Regions from separate parts of the Mesorhizobium sp. M0119 genome, predicted to be linked through region 2. Evidence: predicted binding sites of a transcription regulator. Region 2 holds the regulator's gene; each other region holds the start of a gene.

Region 1 (7,550 bases), on a different contig from region 2:
TAAGCCCGAAGTGATAGATCCCGTGCTTGCCGGGCTTGGCAGCAAGCCATGGCTTGCCGAGCGGCCACGCTTGGCGATTTTCCTCACCGCGGAGCAAGGCGCGAGACATTTCGCGCTGACCGCGGACGATCAGCGCGGAGCGGCGATGCGCGAATCCTTTGCCAATGCCACCGGTCCACTGGTCATGCGGATTGTGTTTCCCGCAGCGTCGCAGCTCTCCGCCTCAAAGCTGGACGACCGAAGCCTCAGCCATGCCGACATGGCGACATTGGACCAGCTTGCGAGGAAAGCCGGCGCCGACCAGGCGCTCGCCGGCAGCATCGTCTGGAGCGACAAGGAACTGGGCTGGATCGCCGATTGGCGGCTTGCCATGAAGGGCAAGAGCTACAAATGGCAAGTGCGCGGCGTCAGCTTCGACGAGGCATTCCGCGTCGCCATGCGGGGCGCGGCGCAGGTGTTGTCCGGCAACGGCGCGCCAGAGTAAGGTTTTGAACCAGCACTGGCACAATCGTGTCGCATTGGTCAGCGGGGAAGGCTCGTGGTAAAAGCCGCCGATCCGGAGTTTTTGCGATGAACAAATTCACCCCTGCAAAGCCTGCCGGCGCGCGCAGCGTCGACGAGATCACCGGCAGCCGGCGGCTGCGGCGCATGCGCAAGGCCGATTGGTCGCGCCGCCTTGTCCAGGAGAACCGGCTCTCGGTCGACGATCTGATCTGGCCGATCTTCGTCGTCGACGGCAGACAAGTGCGCGAACCGATCGCCGCCATGCCCGGCGTCTTCCGCCTGTCGCTCGACCTCGCCGTCAAGGAGGCCGAGCGCGCGGCCAAGCTTGGCATTCCGGCGATCGCCACTTTCCCCAATGTCGAGCTCGGCCTGCGCGATCAGACCGGTTCGCACATCCTCGATCCGGAAAACATCATCAACCGTGCCACCCGCGCCATCAAGCACGCAGTCCCGGAGATCGGCATCATCACCGACGCCGCGCTTGACCCGTTCACCTCGCATGGCCATGACGGCATCTTGCGCGAGGGCATTATCGTCAATGATGAAACGGTGGAGCAAATGACGGCGGCGGCCGTCATCCAGGCGGCGGCAGGGGCCGACATCATTGCCCCCTCGGACATGATGGACGGCCGGATCGGTGCCATCCGCGATGCGCTGGACGCCAATGGGTTTCAGGATGTAGCGATCATGTCCTATGCGACCAAGTTCGCATCCGCCTTTTACGGCCCCTATCGTGAGGCGGTCGGCACCGCCGGCCTGCTCAAGGGCGACAAGAAGACCTATTACATCGACCACGCCAATTCCGACGAAGCGGTGCGCGAGGCCGAGCAGGATCTCGCCGAGGGCGCCGACATGCTGATGGTCAAGCCCGGCCTGCCCTATCTCGACATCATCCGGCGGCTGAAGGACGAGTTGCAGATGCCGACCTTCGCCTATCAGGTCTCGGGCGAATATTCGATGATCAAGGCCGCCGCCGCCAATGGCTGGATCGATGGCGAAAAGGCGATGCTGGAATCGCTGCTCGCCTTCAAGCGCGCCGGCTGCGACGGCATCCTGACCTATTTCGCGCCTGAAGTGGCGGCGATGCTGAGGGGGTGATGCGCCTTTGTAGCGTCTACATCGAGTAGCGCTCCTTCGTCCAAAACGCGACATGGCCGCCGCAGGACAATCGCTTCAGGCTTACGCTGCCCCTCATTGCCCTGCCGGGCATTTCTCCCCGTAAAGTGACCGGGAGAAAGACGCGTTCGCAAAAGATTTCGCCAATCTCCAGCGTTGCAAAGCATCGCCGACGTTGCGGCCAGCCCCTTCGCCCCGTCACTATGCGGGGAGAAGCTGCCGGCAGGCGGATGAGGGGCGGCGCCGACATTGAGATTGGTTATTCCAACATGATTTGGAAGTGATCGCCCCACCGGCGATTCAAAATACCGCTTGCAAAATGCAATCAGTTAAGCTACCCCGATGACTGCTTGCATCTCACAATTGGTTATCGAGGAGGCTCTCATGTCCAAACTTCGCGTCAGCGCTTTCACCCTGTCGATCGACGGCTTCGGCGCCGGTCCCCACCAAGACCTGAAGAATCCGCTGGGTATTGGCGGGGAAGCCCTGCACGAATGGATGTTCGGCACCCGCACCTTCCGCACGATGGTCCTCGGCAAGGATGGCGGGACCACGGACACTGACGAGGCGTTCGCGGCACGCAGCTTCGAAAATGTCGGCGCATGGATCCTCGGCCGCAACATGTTTGGGCCGATCCGCGGCGAATGGCCGGATGACAGGTGGAAAGGCTGGTGGGGTGACAACCCACCCTACCATGTGCCGGTCTTCGTGCTCACGCACCATCCACGTGATCCCATTGTCATGGAGGGCGGCACGACCTTCTATTTCGTGACCGACGGCATCCACTCAGCGCTGCAAAAGGCGAAAGCAGCGGCTGACGGCAAGGACGTACGGCTCGGCGGCGGCGTCGCCACGATCCGGCAATATCTCCAGGAAAAGCTCATCGACGAAATGCATCTGGCGATCTCACCGGTCCTGCTAGGCGCCGGCGAGAGCCTTTTTGCCGGCATCGATATGCCCAAGCTCGGCTATCGCTGCAGCGAGCAGGTCGCGACGCCGAAGGCCACGCATGTCATCATCGAGCGCACCTAGCTTGTTGCAGGGCGCCGCCACGGAGGCAGCGCCCTCCTGCCGCTTTAGTCAGTACTTCTCCGGCACATACAGTTCGCGCGGCAGTACCTGGCGCTCGTATTCGGGATTGAAGACGCGCTCCGGCAGCGTGATCTCCTCGTGCGGCACCTCCTCATAGGGCATTTGCTTGAGGAGATGGTCAATGCAGTTCAGCCGTGCCCGCTTCTTGTCGTTGCCCTCGACGATGAACCACGGGGCTTCCGGGATATTGGTGCGGGCGAAGGTCTCTTCCTTGGCCTTGGTGTACTGCTCCCAGCGCACGCGCGACTGGAGGTCCATCGGTGATAGTTTCCATTGCTTCATCGGGTCGTGGATGCGCATCAAAAAGCGCATCTGCTGCTCCTCGTCGGTGATCGAAAACCAGTATTTGACGAGCGTAATGCCTGAGCGGACCAGCATGCGTTCGAAATCCGGAACGTCGCGGAAGAACTCCTCGACCTGATCCGGCTGGGCAAAGCCCATTACCCGCTCGACGCCCGAGCGGTTGTACCAGGAGTGGTCGAACAGCACGATCTCGCCGCCGGCCGGCAGATGCGGAACGTAGCGCTGGAAATACCATTGCGACTTCTCGCGCTCGGTCGGCGCCGGAAGTGCTGCGACGCGGCAGATGCGCGGATTAAGCCTCTGGGTGATGCGCTTGATAACGCCACCCTTGCCCGCCGAGTCGCGGCCCTCGAAGACCACGACGAGCTTCTTCTTGTGATAGGCGACCCAGGATTGCAGCTTGATCAATTCGGATTGCAACGTGATGAGATCGCGAAAATACTGCAGGCGGTCGATCGATGGCGGATGCGCATTCTTGTAGATCTTGGCGATCTCCATCGACAGCGCCGGCTCCGAGATTTCCAGCTCATAGTCTTCATCGAGCGTGTCGGCGAGTTCCGCTTCCAGCCAGTCCCTGGCCGGGGAATTCTGTTTTATCTCGGTCATTTGCGCTGCTCCGCTTACAGGCCTTGCCGGCCGCTGTCAGGCGCTCTGCCGCCCGGCCCGGCGGCCGGAAATCGAAGCGCTGGACCGATGTTAGTATAGGCCGGCAATGACGGTTTTATTGCAGCCACTACTGCGCTGGCTGTGCGTTCAATCCGGAAGATGTGATCGATGTTGCCCTGTAACACGGGGCGACAAGCGGAACGAATTATCCTACAAATGCCCGGTTCATTCAGGGCTGTCGTTTGCAACGCCCTTTCCCGATAAATCGTGAGGATACGACATGGAATACCGCACTCTCGGCCGTTCCGGGCTGAAGGTTTCGACGCTGACAATGGGCACCATGACGTTCGGCGGCGGCGGCGCGTTTTCGGCGGTCGGCAAGACCGATCTCGACGAGGCGCGCCGGATGATCGACCTTTGCATCGATGCCGGCGTCAATGTCATCGACACCGCCAACGTCTATTCGAACGGGGTGTCGGAAGAGATCATCGGCGAGGCGCTCGGCGGCAAGCGCAAGGGCGACGTGTTGATCGCCTCCAAGGCGCGCATGCGGATCGGCAAAGGCCCCAATGATGAAGGCCTGTCGCGCTACCATTTGGTCCGCGAATGCGAAAGGAGCCTTAAGCGGCTCAGGACGGATGTCATCGACATCTATTTCCTCCACGAGTGGGATGGCCTGACACCGCTTGAGGAAACCATCGCCGCGCTCGACACGCTGGTCGCGCAGGGCAAGGTCCGTTATGTCGGCTGCTCCAATTATTCCGGCTGGCAAGTTATGAAGGGGCTGGGGATCAGCGACCGTCATCACCAGCCGCGCTTCGTCACACAGCAGATCCATTACACGCTGGAAGCGCGCGAGGCCGAATATGAATTGTTGCCGATCTCGGTCGACCAGGGGCTCGGCGTGCTGGTCTGGAGCCCGCTTGCCGGCGGGTTGCTGTCCGGCAAATACCACCGTGACCAGCCGACTGCCCGCCAGCTCAGTGGCTGGTCGGAACCGCCGATCCGCGACGAGGACCGGCTGTGGCGGATCGTCGACGTGCTGATCGATATCGGCAAGAACCACGGCGTGTCGGCGGCGCAGGTGGCGCTTGCCTGGCTGCTTGGCCGGCCCGCCGTCAGTTCGCTGGTGATCGGCGGACGAACCGAAGCGCATTTCAAGGACAATATCGCCGCTGCAAGCCTGGTGCTCGGCGACGAGGAGCGCACACGCCTCGACGTGGTCAGCAGGCCGCCCGTGCTCTATCCCTACTGGCACCAGCAATTCACGGCAAAGGACCGGTTCGGGCCCGCCGATCTCGTCCTCGACCGGGACGGCGCCTGAAAAAACGCCCTGAAGCGGGGCTCGCCGGACTGCGCCGAGATATGGAGCCTATCGTGCCTTGCGGTGTTGTGTTTGCGGCCCAATGCTCCTAGGCAAAGGCCAAGCACAATGAAAGGAAACGATATGGCACGAGCACCGAACTACGGTCAGGAACGCAAGGAACGCGACCGGCAGAAGGCTGCCAAGAAGGCGGAAAAGCAGGCTGCCAAGGTCGCGGCCAAGGAGCGCTCGAAGCCCGAGGGCGAAAGCGAGCCCCAGACCAACACCGAAACGGCCGAGGGATGATATCAGGCCTGTCAGGCGGTCCGGGCCTCGGTCAAATCCCGCTATGCCTCAGGCGGGCGCCTTGTCGCTGACGAAGACGTTCACTTCACGAGCGGCGGCAATGAAGGCCCGTCTTGCGTTCATGGCCGGCTTGTCGCCGGCCAGCGCATCATGACAGGCTTGCAACGCTTCGCGGTGCTTGGGGCTGCGCTTGCCGGGCCAATTGTTGAGGAGGTAGTCGGAAGCCTCGCGGGCCGTACGCAAGAGCTGATTGCTTCCCGCCGCGCCCTTGACGGTCACGGGTGTGTCAAATCGGTTGTTTTCCATCGCCGCTCTTACGCCATCGGCATTTGCGAAGCGAGGCCGAAAGTAGCTTTCTTCGCTCATCTGCCCTTTTTCGTCATCAATGGCCGTGGATCCGAACTCAAGCGACGACGGCAAATCCCCTGGCGCGGAGGCCGCGCCGGTCGTTGCGCAGCGAGGTCACCAGCCGGTCGCGGCTGCCGATGATATGGGCTGAAAGCAGGCGGGCGGCGCTATCGGCATCGCCGGCCCGCACCGCCGACAGAATGGCATGGTGTTCGGCCCAGGCACGGCCGAGCGCTGCCTCGTCGCGAACCTCGAGCCAGCGGGCGCGCGACAGGCGGGTCATCGCGTCGCGAACCGCTCTGAACAGGAACTCGTTGCCGGATAGACGCGCCAACTCGATATGAAAATCCATGCCGACGCGATGCCATTCCTCGCGCGGCGTCTTGTCGTCGCAAGAATCGAGCATCGCCTCGATGATTTCGACGGCACTTCTGTCCTGCAAGGTGCAAGTTAGTCTGAGTGCCGCGACCTCGACCGCCTCGCGATAGACGGCGATCTGCTCGAGTTCAGCAAGATTGATGGGCGAGACCGTCCAGCCGCGGCCGTCGCGGCAGATCAGGCCTTCGGTCTCGAGCCGCAGCAATGCCGCCCTGACCGGCGTGCGCGAGGCGCCGAAGCGGCTTTCGACCCAGCGCTCCGTCAGCCGCTCGCCGGGACCGATCTCGAGCCCGAGGATCATCTCGCGAAGCCGCTTTTCGACGTTCTGCATCTGCGACATTGGCGTTCCGTTTAGGTCATTTGTTCCGGCAATCGGGTCACTGGCCAGCGTTGGCCGATCACGCCGGCCTTTGTCGATCATGTTTGAGAGGCCCGCATTGACAGCGACGGGGCTTGCGTTCATGACAGATACCAGCTTGGTATCCCAAATCGGTATCCGCAGCAAGTTTTATGCAGGCTGGCCGGACAGGACATGACATGTCGCAAGACGCCACCCTCGCCACGCACAACGTCCACTGGCGTCGCAATCTCGCCGTGTGTTTTGCCGGCTCGTTCAGCACGCTTGTAGCGATGACGCTGCTGTTGCCCTTCCTGCCGCTTTACGTCGAGCAGTTGGGCGCCGAGGGCCACGCGGCGATCGTCCAGTGGTCGGGCATTGCTTACGGCGCCACCTTCCTTGCTGCCGCGCTGGTCGCGCCCTTGTGGGGGCGGCTAGGCGACCGCTACGGCCGCAAACTGATGCTGGTGCGCGCCAGTTTCGGCATGGCGCTGTGCATGTCGCTGACCGGCATGGTGCAGACCGTCTGGCAATTGGTGCTCTTGCGCCTGCTGATCGGCTTTGCCGGCGGCTATTCTTCGGGCTCGACCATCCTGGTTGCCATGCAGACGCCGAAGGATCGCTCCGGCTGGGCGCTGGGCGTGCTGTCGGCCGGAATCACGGCCGGTGCCCTGGTCGGTCCGCTACTCGGCGGCGCGCTGCCGCCGCTGATTGGCATCCGGGCCACATTCCTGCTCGCCGGCGGCGTCATTTTCCTGGCCTTTCTGGCAACCACCTTGCTGATCAAGGAGGCCCCTCGCCCGGTTGCCGCCAAGGCCGCGTCAGAAGAAAAGGCGAAAGGCGGCTGGTCGCAGATTCCCGACAAGCGCCCCGTCGTCGCCATGCTGGCGACAGGCATGCTGTTGAGTTTCGCCACCATGTCGATCGAGCCGATCATCACCGTCTATGTCCAACAGCTCATCGAAGATCAGAGCCAGGTCACGCTTGTCTCCGGCATCGTCATGTCGGCGGCAGCGCTCGGCGCCATCCTGTCGGCGTCGCGGCTCGGCAAGCTCGCCGACCGTATCGGCCACTGGAACGTCATCGTTGCCTCACTCGCAGTCTCGGCGCTGCTCTTGATTCCGCAGGCCTTCGCCACGCAAGGCTGGCAGCTCGTCGGCCTGCGTTTCCTGATGGGCCTGGCGCTTGGCGGTCTTTTGCCCTGCATCACCAGCGTCATCCGCCACAATGTGCCCGACGGCGTCGGCGGCAATGTGC
Region 2 (7,550 bases):
CTGTCGGCCTTCGGTTTCTCCTTCCTGACGACTGAAAGCTGGAATCCGGTCACGGAAAAATTTGGCGCACTGGCGCCGATCTACGGCACCCTGGTAACGGCGGCCATCGCCATCCTGATCGCGGTCCCGATCGGCATCGGCATTGCCGTGTTTCTCACCGAGCTCTGCCCGCGCCCGCTCAGGCGCCCGATCGGCATAGCGGTCGAGCTATTGGCCGGCATTCCCTCGATCATCTATGGTATCTGGGGCCTGTTCGTGTTCGCGCCGTTCCTGCAGACGACGATACAGCCCTTCATCATCAACATCTTCCACGGCGTGCCGGGACTATCCAGCCTTTTCGCCGGCCCTCCTTACGGCATCGGCCTTCTGACCTCGGCGCTGATCCTCGCCATCATGGTGCTGCCCTTCATCACCTCGATCACCAAAGATGTCTTCGATACGGTGCCGGCGGTGCTGAAGGAATCGGCCTACGGCATCGGTTGCACGACCTGGGAAGTGACCCGGCGCGTGGTCATTCCCTATACCCGCATCGGCATCATGGGCGGCGTCATGCTTGGTCTCGGCCGGGCGCTCGGCGAGACCATGGCGGTGACCTTCGTCATCGGCAACGCGCACCGCATCAGTGCCTCTCTGTTCGCGCCGGGCACGACGATCTCGGCGACCATCGCCAATGAATTCACGGAGGCCGACGGCGACCTCTACACCTCCTCGCTGGTTTCGCTCGGCCTGATCCTGTTCGTCATCACCTTCCTGATCCTTGCCGCCGCCCGCTATATGCTGATGCGGATCGACGCCCGTACGGGAGCCTGACCGATGTCGACATCCTCATCGCTCCACAGCCGCCGCAAAGCCAGGAATTCGGTGATGATGGCGCTTTGCGTCGTCGCCGCCGGCATCGGGCTTGCCTGGCTGGCGCTCATCCTCGGCGCGCTGGTCTATAAGGGTACGGCCGGGCTTTCGCTCGCGGTCTTCACCGAGATGACGCCACCACCCGGCGAGGCCGGCGGCCTGCTCAATGCCATCGCGGGCAGCCTGCTGATGACGATCATCGCCGTTGTGGTCGGCACGCCGATCGGCGTGCTGGCGGGAACCTACATGGCCGAGTATGGGCGCTTTTCGCGCATCACCACCGTCGTCCGCTTCATCAACGACATCCTGTTGTCGGCGCCGTCGATCATCATCGGCTTGTTCGTCTATGAGCTGATGGTGCGGCCAATGGGACATTTCTCGGCCATTGCCGGCGCCGTGGCGCTTGCCATCCTGGTCATTCCGGTGGTCGTGCGCACCACTGAAGACATGCTCAACCTGGTACCGAACGCGTTGCGTGAAGCCGGTGCCGCGATCGGCGCGCCGCGCTGGGTGGTGATCCGTTCGGTCGCCTATCGCGCCGCATTGTCCGGCATCGTCACCGGTATATTGCTGGCGATAGCACGCATTTCCGGCGAGACGGCGCCGCTGCTCTTCACCGCGCTCAACAACCAGTTCTGGAGCAGCAATATCAACGCGCCGATGGCCAGCCTGCCGGTGACCATCTTCCAGTTCGCTCTCAGCCCTTACGAGGAATGGCAGCAGCTGGCGTGGACCGGCGCACTCATAATCACCCTGACGGTTCTGGGCTTGAGCATCCTCGCCCGCAGCCTTACCGGACGCAGAGAGGACAGATGACACAGATGTTGTCCCCGGACATGACGATGACCGAAACGGTCGCCGAGAAGACGAAGATCGAGGTCAAGAACCTCAACTTCTACTACGGCCAGAGCAAGGCGCTAAAGGACATCAGCCTGTCGCTGCCCGAGCGCAGTGTCACGGCCTTCATTGGGCCTTCGGGCTGCGGGAAATCGACGCTGCTGCGTGTGTTCAACCGCATCTACGAGCTCTACCCGAAACAGACGGCCGAGGGCCAGGTGCTGCTCGACGGCCAGAACATTCTCGACCGGTCGCAGGATCTCAACCTCCTGAGGACCAAGATCGGCATGGTGTTCCAGAAGCCGACACCGTTCCCGATGTCGATCTACGAGAACATCGCCTTCGGCGTCAGGCTCTATGAGAATCTCGGCAAATCCGAGATGGACGGCCGCGTCGAACAGGCATTGAAGCGCGCCGCGCTGTGGAGCGAGGTCAAGGACAAGCTCAACGCCAGCGGCTTGAGCCTGTCCGGCGGCCAGCAGCAGCGGCTCTGCATCGCCCGCACCGTGGCCGTGAAGCCGGAAGTCATTCTGCTCGACGAACCGGCGTCCGCACTCGACCCGTTGTCGACCGCAAAGATCGAGGAACTGATCGACGAATTGCAAGCCGACTACACGATCGTCATCGTCACCCACAACATGCAGCAGGCGGCGCGCGTGTCGCGCCAGACCGCCTTCATGTATCTGGGTGAACTGGTCGAGTTCGACCGGACCGAGAAGATCTTCACGTCGCCCCGCGAGAAGCGCACGCAGGACTACATCACCGGCCGCTTCGGCTGAGCCGTTCCGATCATGCATATGAGGACAGGACCATGGGCGAACACACAGTCGCTTCTTTCGACGAGGATCTCGAGCAGATCAGCAAGCTGATCCGCGACATGGCCGACCTCGCCGGTTCGATGGTCGGCGGGGCAACCAAGGCCCTGTTGAATTCCGACAATGTGCTGGCGCAACGCGTCGTTTCCGACGACGCCATCATGGATGCGCGTCAGCGCGAACTGGACGATCGCGCCATCACCCTGATCGCCAAACGCCAGCCGATGGCCCACGATCTTCGCCATGTGGTCGGAGCGATCCGTATGGCCGGCGACCTGGAACGCATCGGCGACCTTGCCAAGAATATCGCCAAGCGTGTGAGTGCGGTCGGCCTCAACGTCACACCGCGCGACCTGTCGCATTCCATCGACGCGATGGCGCAGCTGGTGCTCATCCAGGTGCAGGGCGTCATCGAGGAATATGCTGCAGGCGATGCGGCCGGGTTGGCCAAGCTGCGTGCCGCCGACGAGCGCATCGACGTCAAATACACGTCCGTGTTCCGCGAGCTGTTGACCTACATGATGGAAGATCCGCGCAACATCACCGCTTGCACGCACCTGCTGTTCTGCGCCAAGAATCTGGAGCGGATCGGCGACCATGTCACCAACATCGCCGAAAATGCGTATTATGTGCTGACCGGGGAGCAATTGCCGGTCAATCGTCCGAAGCAGGACGAAACGACAATGTCCGCACCGGTGACATGATGGGGGTGCCCAGCCGATGATCGCACCACGCATAATGGTGGTGGAGGACGAGGAGCCGTTGGGTGTGCTGCTCCGCTACAATCTCGAATCCGAAGGCTACCAGGTCGAGGTGGTGACACGCGGCGACGAAGCCGAGATCCGTTTGCAGGAGAATGTGCCCGACCTTCTGGTGCTCGACTGGATGATACCAGCGGTTTCCGGCATCGAGCTCTGCCGCCGGTTGCGGGTGCGCCCCGAAACCGAGCGGCTGCCGATCATCATGCTGACCGCGCGCGGCGAGGAGAGCGACAGGGTGCGCGGTCTTTCGACCGGCGCCGACGACTATCTGGTCAAACCGTTTTCGACACCGGAATTCATGGCCAGGGTCAAGGCGCTGCTGCGCCGCGCCAAGCCTGAAGTGCTGTCCAGCGTGCTGAAGGTCGGCGACATCGTGCTCGATCGCGAATCGCACAGGGTCTATCGCAAGAAGAGCGAGATCAGGCTCGGGCCGACCGAATTCCGGCTGCTCGAGTTCATGATGCGGCATCCGGGCCGCGTCTTCTCGCGCAGCCAGTTGCTCGATAATGTCTGGGGCGAGACAATCTACATCGACGAACGCACAGTGGACGTCCATGTCGGCCGGCTGCGCAAAGCCGTCAACAACGGCCGCATGCCGGATGTCATCCGCACCATCCGCGGTGCCGGTTATGCGATCAGGGAAGATTGACCCGCCTGGTCAGGCTACGTGCTTTCTGACGCCGGGCCTCATTTGCGCGCCCGGCGCGAAAATCTCCTGGTCGACGAAGCTTAACGCCCGCATCGCGCAGCCTTCGCGGATCAGCGGCAATTCGTTTGGTTCGGTGTCGAAGGAGATCGAGCCCGAATGCTGGCCGCCGGCGGTCTGGGCGATGGCCTGGCGCAAGGCCGGCTCGATCAGATCGAAGGCGGCGGCACTGGCGCCGACCATCGCGACCGGCGCCGGATCGATCAGCGCGAACAGCGAGCCGAGACCGAAACCCAGCGCTTCGCCGGCCTTGCGGTAGGCCTCGCGTTCCGGCCCATCTTTCTCGCGTGCCCGGGCCGCCAGTGCGCGCATGTCGGCGTCGCTGACGTCGGCGATGGGTTCGCTGTCTTCGCTCATCTGCCTGGCGTTGCGCCAGATGGCGTAATTGCCGGCGTAGGCCTCGATGCAGCCGCGTCGTCCGCAACGGCAGAGCGCGCCGCCCGGACGATGGATCATGTGGCCAAACTCGCCGCCCGAGGAATGCGTGCCGGTGAACAGCTCGCCCTTGAGCACCAGCCCCATGCCGATGCCGTGCGAAAGCAGGATGGCGATGAAGTCGTCGCGATAGCGATCCGGATCGCGCCAGCGCAAAGCCACCGCCATCATATTGCAGTCGTTCTCCACCGTGGCCGGGATGCCGAATTCGTCCTCCAGCATGTCGGCAAAGGCGATATCGGTCTGCGGCGTGATCGGCGACCACAGCAGGGCGCGTGCAGGGGAGTCGGTAATGCCCTGAATCGCCAGGGCAATGCGGGCGACACTGCGGACGTCAAGGTCTGGATCCTCGAGCCGGCGCCGGACGATGGCCATGCATTCGCGGATCAGTTCGTCGCGCGGCATGGTCAGCGTGTCCAGCCGGCGCTGTTCCTCGGCGACCACCTGTCCCGCATAGTCGATAATGGCGGCCGACAGGAAATTCAGCGACAAAACCACGGTCAGCACCGCCGCCGCTTCCGGGTTGAGGGCGAGGCCGACCTGCGGACGACCGCGTTTCAACGAAACGGGCTCACTTGCCTTGCTCTCGGCGAGGATGCCTTCCCGTATCAGGTCGGAGGAGATCGCCGATATGGTCGAATGACTGAGGCCGGTGGTTGCTGCGATCTCAGTACGCGATGGCTGGCCGGCCCGGCGCACCGCCGAGATCACCATCGCCCGGTTGCGCCGGCGCAAATCGTCATGGCGGATTCCGACCGACATCGTTTGCTTTCCTCCCGGTTGCCGCGGCCGCTCATGAACCGGAAGCCGTCGGTAATGTCCGACAAATAGTGTCGGATGCAGGCAAATAGTGTCAGATGCCGGTGGCGCTGTCATCGTTTATTCCGACGCTCGAAAAAACTCGCAGAGTCATCAAAATCCATCAGAATCGATGTTGACAGCAGCCGGAGATCGGGCCAGTATTTTTTCGAGGCTCGAAAAAATTAGAGCTTCTAAGCTGGTCTTTGAGCCAATTGGTCACGCCGTACGCGGCGCAGGGAGGATATGATGAAGAAATTCACGACCGCCATTCTGGCGGGTGTCGCCATGACGCTGGCGCTGGCGTCGGTGGCGCAGGCTAAAGACAAGGTGATCGGCGTTTCCTGGTCGAACTTCCAGGAAGAGCGCTGGAAGACGGACGAGGCCGCAATGAAGGCGGCCATCGAGGCCGCCGGCGACAAGTATATTTCCGCCGACGCACAGTCCAACCCCGGCAAGCAGCTCACCGACGTCGAGAGCCTGATCTCGCAGGGCGCCAACGCACTGATCATCTTGGCGCAGGACGCCTCGGCCATCGGGCCAGCCGTGCAAAAGGCGCTGGACGAAGGTATTCCGGTTGTCGGCTACGACCGGCTGATCGAGAACAAGGACGTCTTTTACCTGACCTTCGACAACAAGGAAGTCGGCCGCATGCAGGCCCGCGAAGTGTTCAAGGTGAAGCCGGAAGGCAACTACGTCTTCATCAAGGGCTCGGGCGCCGATCCGAATGCCGATTTCCTGTTTGCCGGTTCGATGGAAGTGCTGAAGGACGCTATCGACAGCGGCAAGATCAAGAATGTCGGCGAGGCCTATACCGACGGCTGGCTGCCGGCCAACGCTCAGAAAAACATGGAACAGTTCCTGACCGCGAACGACAACAAGGTCGATGCCGTGGTCGCCGCTAACGACGGCACTGCCGGCGGTGTCGTCGCCGCTCTGACGGCGCAAGGGCTGGCCGGATCGGTTCCGGTTTCGGGCCAGGACGGCGACCACGCCGCGCTGAACCGCATCGCGCTCGGCACACAGACCGTGTCGGTATGGAAGGACGCGCGCCAGCTTGGCAAGAACGCCGCCGAGATCGCCTCGCAACTGGCCGACGGCAAGCAGATGACCGACATTGCCGGCGTGAAGGATTTCACCACGCCCGGCGGCAATACCGTCAAGTCGCTGTTCCTGACCCCGGTCGCCATCACCAAGGATAACCTTAACGTCGTCATCGACGCCGGCTGGATCAAGAAAGAAGAGGTCTGCGCCGGCGTGGCGGCGGGCACTGTTGCAGTCTGCAACTGAGCCGACGTTTCCGAGAAGTCCGAACGCCGCGGCCGCTCGCCGCGGCGTTTTTTCAACAAGAGTTGTTTTTCCGCTTTCGGCGGATAACTTCTAGGCTGCTTCCGGCATCCGCGGCAGACGGCAACCCGGCGGGAGAAACACGATGACCGACACGACTTCCAACACGCCGGTCGACAGCACGGCAGACCGGGCGCGGGAATCCGAGCTCGGCATCGTTGCCCGATTTCTCAAGGCAACCGAACTCGACACGCGCATGCTCGGCATGGTCGGCGCGCTGCTGGTCATCTGGGTCGGGATCCACATATTGTCGGGCGGGCTCTTCCTGACGCCGCGCAATCTCTGGAATCTTTCGGTGCAGACCTCCTCGGTGGCGATCATGGCGACAGGCATGGTGCTGGTCATCGTGATGCGCAACATCGATCTTTCCGTCGGTTCGGTGGAAGGCGTGATCGGCATGGTGATGGGCGTGGCGCAGGCCGAATTCCTCGTCCGCGTCATGGGATTTCAGCTTGGCAGCCCCTGGCTGTGGGTCATCGCACTGGCCGCCGGCCTGGTGCTCGGCCTCCTGATCGGCGCGTTCCAGGGCTTTATCATCGCCTATCTTGAGGTTCCGGCCTTCATCGTGACGCTGGGCGGCCTGCTGGTCTGGCGCGGCATGGCATGGTTGATGACGAGCGGGCGCACCGTCGCGCCGCTCGACGCCACCTTCCAGCTCATGGGCGGCGGGCCGCGTGGCTCGATCGGCGCAACCGCAAGCTGGATCGTCGGCATTCTCGCCTGTGTGGGCGTCGCCTTCATGCTGCTCAACGGCCGGTCGCAGCGCAAGCGGTTCAAATTTCCGCTGCGCCCCGTCTGGGCGGAGACCCTGCTCGGTGTTGTCGCCTGTGCCGCCATCCTCGGCGCTGTCTGGATCGCCAATTCCTATCCCTGGCCGATCGGCATCGTTCGCCAGTACGCCCAGCGGAACGGCATCACCCTCCCCCAAGGCGGGCTGTTCATCGCCCATGGCATCGCCATACCGGTGCTGATCGCTGTCGCAGTCGGCATCGTCATGACCTT
Region 3 (7,550 bases), on a different contig from region 2:
GCGCTCGATATATTCGGTGAGCTGTTCCGGCGTCATGTTCGGATTCTGCATCGAGATGTACATCATTGCGAACTGCTGGCCGGTGCCTTTGACGATCACCGGGTCTTTGGTTTCGTCCGGCAGATCGCCGCGAACGCTCTGCACCTTCGATAAGACTTCGTTCAGCGCGACGTCGGGGTTAGAGCCGAGTTTCATCTGCACCGTCACGGTGCTGGATGACGGCCGGCTCGCCGACGTGACATAATCGATGTTTTCGGTCGAAGCGACGGCACGCGCGATCGGCGCGGAAATGAACCCCTGGATCAGGTCGGCGCTGGCGCCGGGATAGGCCGTGGTGATCGTGATGGCCGTTTCTTCAACCTCTGGATACTCCCGGATCGAAAGGTTGAAGATGCCCTGAAAACCCAAAAGCAGGATCATGCAGGCAAGCACGGTCGAAAGGACCGGGCGGCGGATGAAGAGGTCGGAAAAGCTCATTGCTGGGCTGCCTGCTGGTTCCCCGGCTTGCTCGGATCGATCGTGTTGTCGACGGCAACGGACATGCCGTTGGAGAGCCGATTCTGGCCGGCGGTAACGACTTCGTCGCCGGGCTCGATGCCCTCCAGGATCTCGACCAAGCCAGCTTTGCGGCGGCCTGGCTTGACGAACACCTGGGCGAGCACGAGCTGCGGCTTCTGTTCTTCCGCTGCCGGTTTGTCTTCCGCTGCCGGTTTGGCTGGGGTAGCGGCCGGCTTTTCTTCGGGTCTTGCCGCGGGTGCTTCGGTTGCGGGCTTGGCAGCATCTGCCGCTGACTTTTCTTCCGGCTTTGCCTCGGGAGCCGCTCCGTTGGTTTCGGCGGATTTGGCCGGGCGCACCACGAAGACGAAGTCACCGTACAGGCTGGAGGTCAGTGCCGTCTGCGGCAGGGCCAGCACGTTGTTCTCCTCGGGCAGTTCGACGCGCACCTGGACGAACTGGCCGGGCGTCAGCTTGCCTTCCGGATTGCCGACCTCCGCCCTCACCGTCACCAGCCGGCTCGTCGGATCGATCTTCGGATCGATACCGCGGATGCTGCCGGCGAACGGCATGTCGCCGCCGCCGACGCCGAGCCGCACCGTCTGTCCGATCCTCAGCTGCGGAAGCTGCTGCTCCGGCACCGTGAAATCGACACGCATCGTATCCATGTCCTGCAAGGTCACCACGGCGGTGCCGGGTGTGAGATACTGGCCAAGGTCGATTTTCGGAATACCGACGGTGCCCTTGAATGGCGCCGTCAACTGCTTTTGGTCGAGCACCGCTTGCAGCTTGTTTACCTGCGCAGCGGAGACCGACGCTGCCGCCTGCGCCGTGTCGAGTGTAGCGTCGGTGCCGACGCCGCGCTTCTGCAGCTCAAGGGCGCGCATCAGCGTCGTCTGGTCGGATGTGGCTTGCGCCTTCGACGCAACGAGGTCGGCTCGCTCGACGGCATCGTCGAGCTGCAGCAGCACGGCGTTGGCGGCGACCTTCTGATTGGCATGAAACAGGATGTCCTTGACGATGCCCGCGGTTTCGACAGTCAGGTCGACGCCGCGTACGGCACTGACAGTGCCGATCGCCTCGATGCCGGGCGTCCAGGACATCGGTTTGACGATGACCGTCGACACGGTCGCGGCCGGCGGCTTCATGGTGGCGAAGAACTGTTTGACCGCATTTTCGCGAAACAGGTTGAAGCCGACGATGCCGCCGCACACCAGCACGAGCAGAATGAAGGCGATAATGAAGCGCTTGATCACGAACAGTCCTCTCGGCCATGGCCCAGCATAACGGTCGGACGACCGGAACACATACCTGTGACTGGTCCCAATTTCAAATGACGGCGATCTTACTGTACCGTCTGGACGGTCTTGTCAATTCCGCCTAAGCTAATGAATGGGGAACGCTTGATGAAGGCCCGCAGAGCAAATTCGCGCGAGAAGATTCTCGCTGCCGCCGCCGCCGTGGCGCGCGAGACGGGTCCTGGCAGCCTGTCGCTGGATGCGGTCGCCAGCCGTGCCGGCGTGTCGAAGGGCGGTCTTCTCTACAATTTCCCGACCAAGGCGAAATTGATGCAAGCGCTGGTGGAGGATTATCTTAGCGCGTTCCGACAGGCGCTTGAGGCCGCCCGCACCAACGGCGTCAGCGGCGAGAGCCCGCTTGCGGCCTATATCAGGCTTTCGGCCGAGCATGCCGAGGCAACGAAACCGTCGGCGTCCTGGATATTTTCGGCGATTGCCGAGGATCCCGATTTCCTGACGCCGATAAAATCGTTCAGGCGGCAGGTGTTCGAGCGGCTAAAGGAGGAAACGCCGAACCTCAGGGCGCTGCTCGTGTGCTACCTCGCCATCGAAGGGCTTCGCAGCATGAACCTGTTCGGTTCGGACATTCTCTCCGCCGAAGAGCGCCGGCTGCTGATATCGACCCTGCTGGAGATCGCGGAATAGGTCAGGAACCACGTCCTGCAGTCTCTGCTCCGCCTCAAAGTGCCCCGCCGTCACACAGGCTTCATTGTGCGGACCTAGCGTCCTCCCGTTCTTTGCTGCAACGCAAGAGGAGTGGGGAATGGTCGATATTGTTTCAAGCGAAGCAGGAATTCCAAGGCCGGAGCATCCGCTCGATCGGCCGAACAGCACCGGAAAATGGTTTCTGCCGGCCTTCGCCGTTATCATTCTGGGCGGCCTTGCCTATGTCGGCTACGCGCTCAGCCAGGACCTGACCAGTACCGTCGCGGTGCCGTGGATCCTGCTTGGCCTGGCGCTGCTGATCGCGCTCGGCTTCGAATTCGTCAACGGTTTCCACGACACCGCCAATGCGGTGGCAACCGTGATCTACACGCATTCCATGCCGGCCGAGCTTGCGGTGATGTGGTCCGGCTTCTTCAACTTCCTCGGCGTGCTTACCGCCAGCGGGGCGGTCGCCTTCGGCATCATATCGCTGCTGCCGGTCGAACTGATCCTTCAGGTCGGATCGAGCGCGGGGCTGGCCATGGTCTTCGCGCTACTGGTCGCAGCGATCATGTGGAATCTCGGAACCTGGTATCTCGGCCTGCCTGCCTCGAGCTCGCACACGCTGATCGGTTCAATCATCGGCGTCGGTCTCGCCAACCAGTTCATGGCCCCGGCCGGCTCCGTCACCAGCGGCGTCGACTGGTCACAGGCGTCCAATGTCGGCCTGTCGCTTCTGATCTCGCCGCTGGTCGGATTCGGCCTGGCTGCGCTGCTGCTTCTGGTGATGAAGCTGCTGGTCAGGAACCGCGAGCTCTACGAGGCGCCCAAGTCGAGCGCGCCGCCGCCACTGTGGATCCGGGCGCTGCTTATCTTCACCTGCACCGGCGTCAGCTTTGCCCACGGCTCCAATGACGGGCAAAAGGGCATGGGCCTCATCATGCTCATCCTGATCGGCGTGGTGCCGACCGCCTTCGCGCTCAACCGCACACCGGACGTGAACTATCTCGAAGCTTACAAGTCCGCGGCGACGCAGGTCGAAACGGTACTCGGCAAATACGTCAAGCCCGGCGTCGCCGTGACCGACGCGGCGACCGCGGTAGGTGACGCCGTTCGCACCAAGACCTGGAAGGACGAGACCACGCCTGCCCTGCAGAGCTTCATCCACGACACCAGCGCCATGTTGTCGCCCTATCCGTCCGTGGAAAAGCTGCCGACAACGCTGGTCAGCAACGCCCGCAACAACATCTATCTTATCGGTGAAACGCTGAAGCTGATCGACAAGAAGAAGCTGCTGCCGATGCAGGCAGACGACCTGAAGGCTGTGACGACCTATCATAAGGCCGTCGATAACGCGACGAAGTTCATCCCGCTCTGGGTCAAGGTCGCCATCGCGCTGGCGCTCGGCCTCGGCACCATGGTCGGCTGGAAGCGCATCGTCGTCACCGTAGGCGAGAAGATCGGCAAAAGCCATCTGACCTACGGCCAGGGTGCGTCCGCCGAGCTTGTCGCGATGGCGACGATCGCATCGGCCGACTATCTCGGCCTGCCGGTCTCGACCACTCATGTGCTGTCGTCGGGCGTTGCCGGCACGATGGCGGCGAATGGCTCGGGCCTGCAATGGTCGACGGTGCGCAACATGCTGATGGCCTGGATACTGACCCTTCCGGTCTCCATCTGTCTTGCCTTCGTGTTGTTCGTCATCTTCCGCCAGGTGTTCTGAGCGGGGGACAGGGTTTGACCGGAATGTCGCGGCGCCGGCCCCGGCGCCGCCTGGATCATCTGAACGTGCCTCGTTTCGGCGGCGGCCATGAATGACGCATCGCATCTGACATTGCTTGCCGCGGACGATCAGCATCATGCTCCCGGGCTGGTCTGGGCCTATCGTGCCGCGCCCGGCAAAGCTCCCGAACCGCTGGCGCCCCGATACATAGAGGCCGCGCTGGCCTCAGCGGACGGCTGGGTCTGGCTGCATGTCGACCTTGTCGACCGGCGCGCCCATTCCTGGGTCAGCCATGCCTGCGCGCTGCCGGCGTCGGCTCATGCAATCCTCGAAGGACATGAGGACAGCCTGGTGCTGGCGCATGAGAATGGCGTCGTCCACGGCATTTCGGCCGATCTGCATGGCGAGATCGCCCATCAGTCGACGACCATCGGCAGATTGCATTTTGCGGTCTCGGAGCGGCTGCTGGTCACCGGCCGCCGGCATCCGCTGGCGGCGGTGGAGGAAGTGCACACTGCCCTTGCCGCGGGGCTGCGGCCAGGCTCGGCATTCGAGCTGTTCGAAACGCTGGTCATGGCTTTTTGCAAGACCACCAGCCTGCGGCTCGCCGCGGCGACGAAGCGGCTGGATGCAGTCGAGGATCATCTCGTGACCGAGCGGCTTGCCGACGAAAGACGGCAGCTGAAGGATGTGCGCCGCCTTGCCGTATCCCTGCATCGGCCGATCTCGGCCCTGGCAGCGCTTTTCCAGGATGAAGACCGTTCCGCCTGGAACCTTTCCGCCGGCGCACATGAAGTTCTGCGCCGGCTTGCTGCGCGCCTTGAACGGCTCGACCGCGAGGTCGTCATGATCAACGACCGTGCAAGGCTGCTGCAGGAGGAGCTTGCGGCCGAGCTTGCCGACGAATCGAACCGCAGCCTCAAGGCGCTGGCAGTGATGAGCGCGCTGCTTTTGCCGGGCACCCTGATCGTCGGCATATTCGGCATGAACACCGGCGGGCTGCCGTTTGCCGAGAGCCCCAGCGGCTTCTTCCTGGCGATGCTGCTCGCGATCGGCGCGACAGGCTTGTTCTACTGGCTTCTACTGCGCGCCGGCGCCAAACTGCGGTTCTGAGGCCGATTAATGGCGGCGTTCGTTCGCTTGTATGCAAAGTACGGGCTGGCACGTCGAAACCACGCCATCTCGCTTTCCGAAAATCGGTTCCGATTTTCGGGCCGATGCGCTAGAGCCTTTAGGGATTGAACCGTGCCTTTAACCCGGAAAGGCTCCCACCGCTGCCCATGCCTCACCTTCCCGAGCATCTTCTCACCGGCTACCGCAACTTCATGAGTGGTCGGTATCTCACCGAAAGCGGGCGTTATCGTGCGCTGGCGCGGGAGGGCCAGGCACCGGAAACGATGATCGTCGCCTGCTGCGATTCCCGCGCTGCGCCCGAAGCGATCTTCGATGCCGGGCCGGGCGAGTTGTTCGTGCTGCGCAATGTCGGCAATCTGGTGCCGCCCTATGCGCCCGACGATCAGTTCCACTCGACATCGGCGGCGCTCGAATTTGCCGTGCAGAGCCTCAAGGTCAAGAACATCGTGGTGATGGGTCACGGCCGCTGCGGCGGCATCCGCGCAGCACTCGACACCACGGCCGCGCCGTTGTCGCCGGGTGATTTCATCGGCAAATGGATGAGCCTGATCGCGCCGGCGGCCGAGACCGTATCGTCGAGCACCTTCATGACCGCAACCGAGCGCCAGACGGCCCTGGAGCGCATCTCGATCCGCTATTCCATCGCCAATCTGCGTACCTTCCCTTGTGTCTCGATCCTCGAAGGCAAGGGGCGACTGTCGCTGCACGGTGCCTGGTTCGATATTTCGACCGGCGAGCTTTGGGTGATGAACAAAGACACCGGCGATTTCGAGCGGCCGGAGATGGAGTAGGAGCAGGGCATGACGCGAATTCGGATCGCGTTTGCGGCGGCAGCACTGCTGTGCTCGGCAAATGTCTCCCGCGCCGACGATAGCGCGATTATCGACCGCTGGTATTCGGCACTGCTCGTCGCCGACCGCAGCGAATTATCGGACCTGCTCGCCGACAACGTCCGCATCAAGCTCGACGACCTCGGCGTCGTGCAAAGCAAGCAGGAATTCATCGCCTCGATCGCCGAGTGGCAGGGCGCCGTCGCCGGCGCCGAAATCCGCCACCGGATCGAGAAGACCGAGGGCGGCGTCACCACTGTGATCGCCTGCTATGATTTTCCCAGCAACGACATGCTGATGCAGGAGACCTTTGCAGTCGCCAACGACCAGATCACCGCCAGTTCGCAAGCCGCGATCGCCGAAAACTGCGACGGCTACTGACCGAGTTTTCCGCCCAGGGCTTTTTTGGTGACGGGCGCTGGAATTGCCGATGTTATTTCGCGTCTAAAAAGCGCACTGTCATCGTAGTTCCCGTAATTCCACCCAATATCGAGGTCTCTAAAACGATATAGACGACACGATTGCTCGGGCAACGTCCAATTCTTTCAGGCAATCTGTATCACTAGCAATACCAAGGTATGTCATGAATACAACATCGTTCCCATTCGACAAATACCAGGCAGACAACAATTGATCATCGGTGTCGGACAATACGCCAACAGAGATTATGCATTCGGACTCGTTCTTTGTGATATTCCCTGCATCTATGGAATTATTCTGACAAAACTGGAGCATAAACGTTCTCAGAGCGTTAAAGTCTACGTTTGGTTTTTCTCCGCCACGATACTTCGCAATTGAGAATTGAATCGCGCCGCAGCCGTCCGTTTCTTTGGCTAAGGTAGGTGGCGATCCCTCAGGAAGATCGCCGGCTATGTCTACCCATCCGGCAGGCAGGTCGAAGGTGAGGCCATGGAATTCTACTCTCATTAAAGTTCCTTTGGATGGTGTCAGGATGCGAGTGGAAGCCTCAGTCGAAATAAAATGCATGTTACAAGATAATATCTTGGTAGGCATTGAATTCGGCTCGAAAGATACTCGCAGCACCATGTGGCCACGCTTTAGCACTACCAGGCGCTGTTGCGTGGAGCCGGCCGCCGCCTTACATCGGTGACGATCCACCTCCCACTCAGCGAAAGTTTGCCCATGCCGTCCACCGTCGACCTCGCCGCCCATCCGCTGACCGCATGGCAAGGGCCGCTCGGCCTGCCCGATTTCACGCGCATCGGCGACGGCGATTTTTTTTCGGTCTTCGACGCGTCCCTGAAGGCGCATGAAGCCGAGATCGAGGCGATTGCCGGCAACACCGGGATGCCGACCATCGAGAATACACTTGCCGCACTTGAGCTTGCCGGCGAGGCGCTCGACCATGTCTCGTCGATCTTCTGGTGCCGCGCCGGCGCCCACACCAATGAGGCGATCCAGGCG

Evidence for each region. The regulator PhoB, encoded in region 2, activates phosphate uptake and scavenging genes when phosphate is short. The targets are predictions, from matches to a motif close to TGTCATNNANCTGTCAT.
Region 1: ppk2 (polyphosphate kinase 2) is a predicted target of PhoB. The motif match lies at 3,728-3,744, and genes of this name have one in related genera.
Region 3: NKJ40_RS28235 (inorganic phosphate transporter) is a predicted target of PhoB. The motif match lies at 2,487-2,503, and genes of this name have one in related genera.

The regions. Positions count from the first base shown of each region.
Region 1 covers NZ_JAMYTU010000005.1:180,163-187,712, reverse strand. The annotation lists gene NKJ40_RS07370 (DUF8605 domain-containing protein) at 1-484, shown strand, start outside; gene hemB (porphobilinogen synthase) at 571-1,602, shown strand; gene NKJ40_RS07360 (dihydrofolate reductase family protein) at 2,005-2,652, shown strand; gene ppk2 (polyphosphate kinase 2) at 2,701-3,621, opposite strand; gene NKJ40_RS07350 (aldo/keto reductase) at 3,902-4,945, shown strand; gene NKJ40_RS07345 (hypothetical protein) at 5,069-5,230, shown strand; gene NKJ40_RS07340 (DUF982 domain-containing protein) at 5,279-5,536, opposite strand; gene NKJ40_RS07335 (GntR family transcriptional regulator) at 5,634-6,296, opposite strand; gene NKJ40_RS07330 (multidrug efflux MFS transporter) at 6,494-7,550, shown strand, end outside.
Region 2 covers NZ_JAMYTU010000055.1:7,300-14,849, forward strand. The annotation lists gene pstC (phosphate ABC transporter permease subunit PstC) at 1-810, shown strand, start outside; gene pstA (phosphate ABC transporter permease PstA) at 814-1,665, shown strand; gene pstB (phosphate ABC transporter ATP-binding protein PstB) at 1,662-2,465, shown strand; gene phoU (phosphate signaling complex protein PhoU) at 2,498-3,205, shown strand; gene phoB (phosphate regulon transcriptional regulator PhoB) at 3,222-3,911, shown strand; gene NKJ40_RS28755 (ROK family protein) at 3,921-5,165, opposite strand; gene xylF (D-xylose ABC transporter substrate-binding protein) at 5,451-6,491, shown strand; gene NKJ40_RS28765 (sugar ABC transporter permease) at 6,634-7,550, shown strand, end outside.
Region 3 covers NZ_JAMYTU010000052.1:6,745-14,294, reverse strand. The annotation lists gene NKJ40_RS28250 (efflux RND transporter permease subunit) at 1-477, opposite strand, end outside; gene NKJ40_RS28245 (efflux RND transporter periplasmic adaptor subunit) at 474-1,751, opposite strand; gene NKJ40_RS28240 (TetR/AcrR family transcriptional regulator) at 1,902-2,438, shown strand; gene NKJ40_RS28235 (inorganic phosphate transporter) at 2,557-4,161, shown strand; gene NKJ40_RS28230 (transporter) at 4,249-5,274, shown strand; gene NKJ40_RS28225 (carbonic anhydrase) at 5,442-6,086, shown strand; gene NKJ40_RS28220 (nuclear transport factor 2 family protein) at 6,096-6,506, shown strand; gene NKJ40_RS28215 (hypothetical protein) at 6,624-7,052, opposite strand; gene NKJ40_RS28210 (M3 family metallopeptidase) at 7,263-7,550, shown strand, end outside.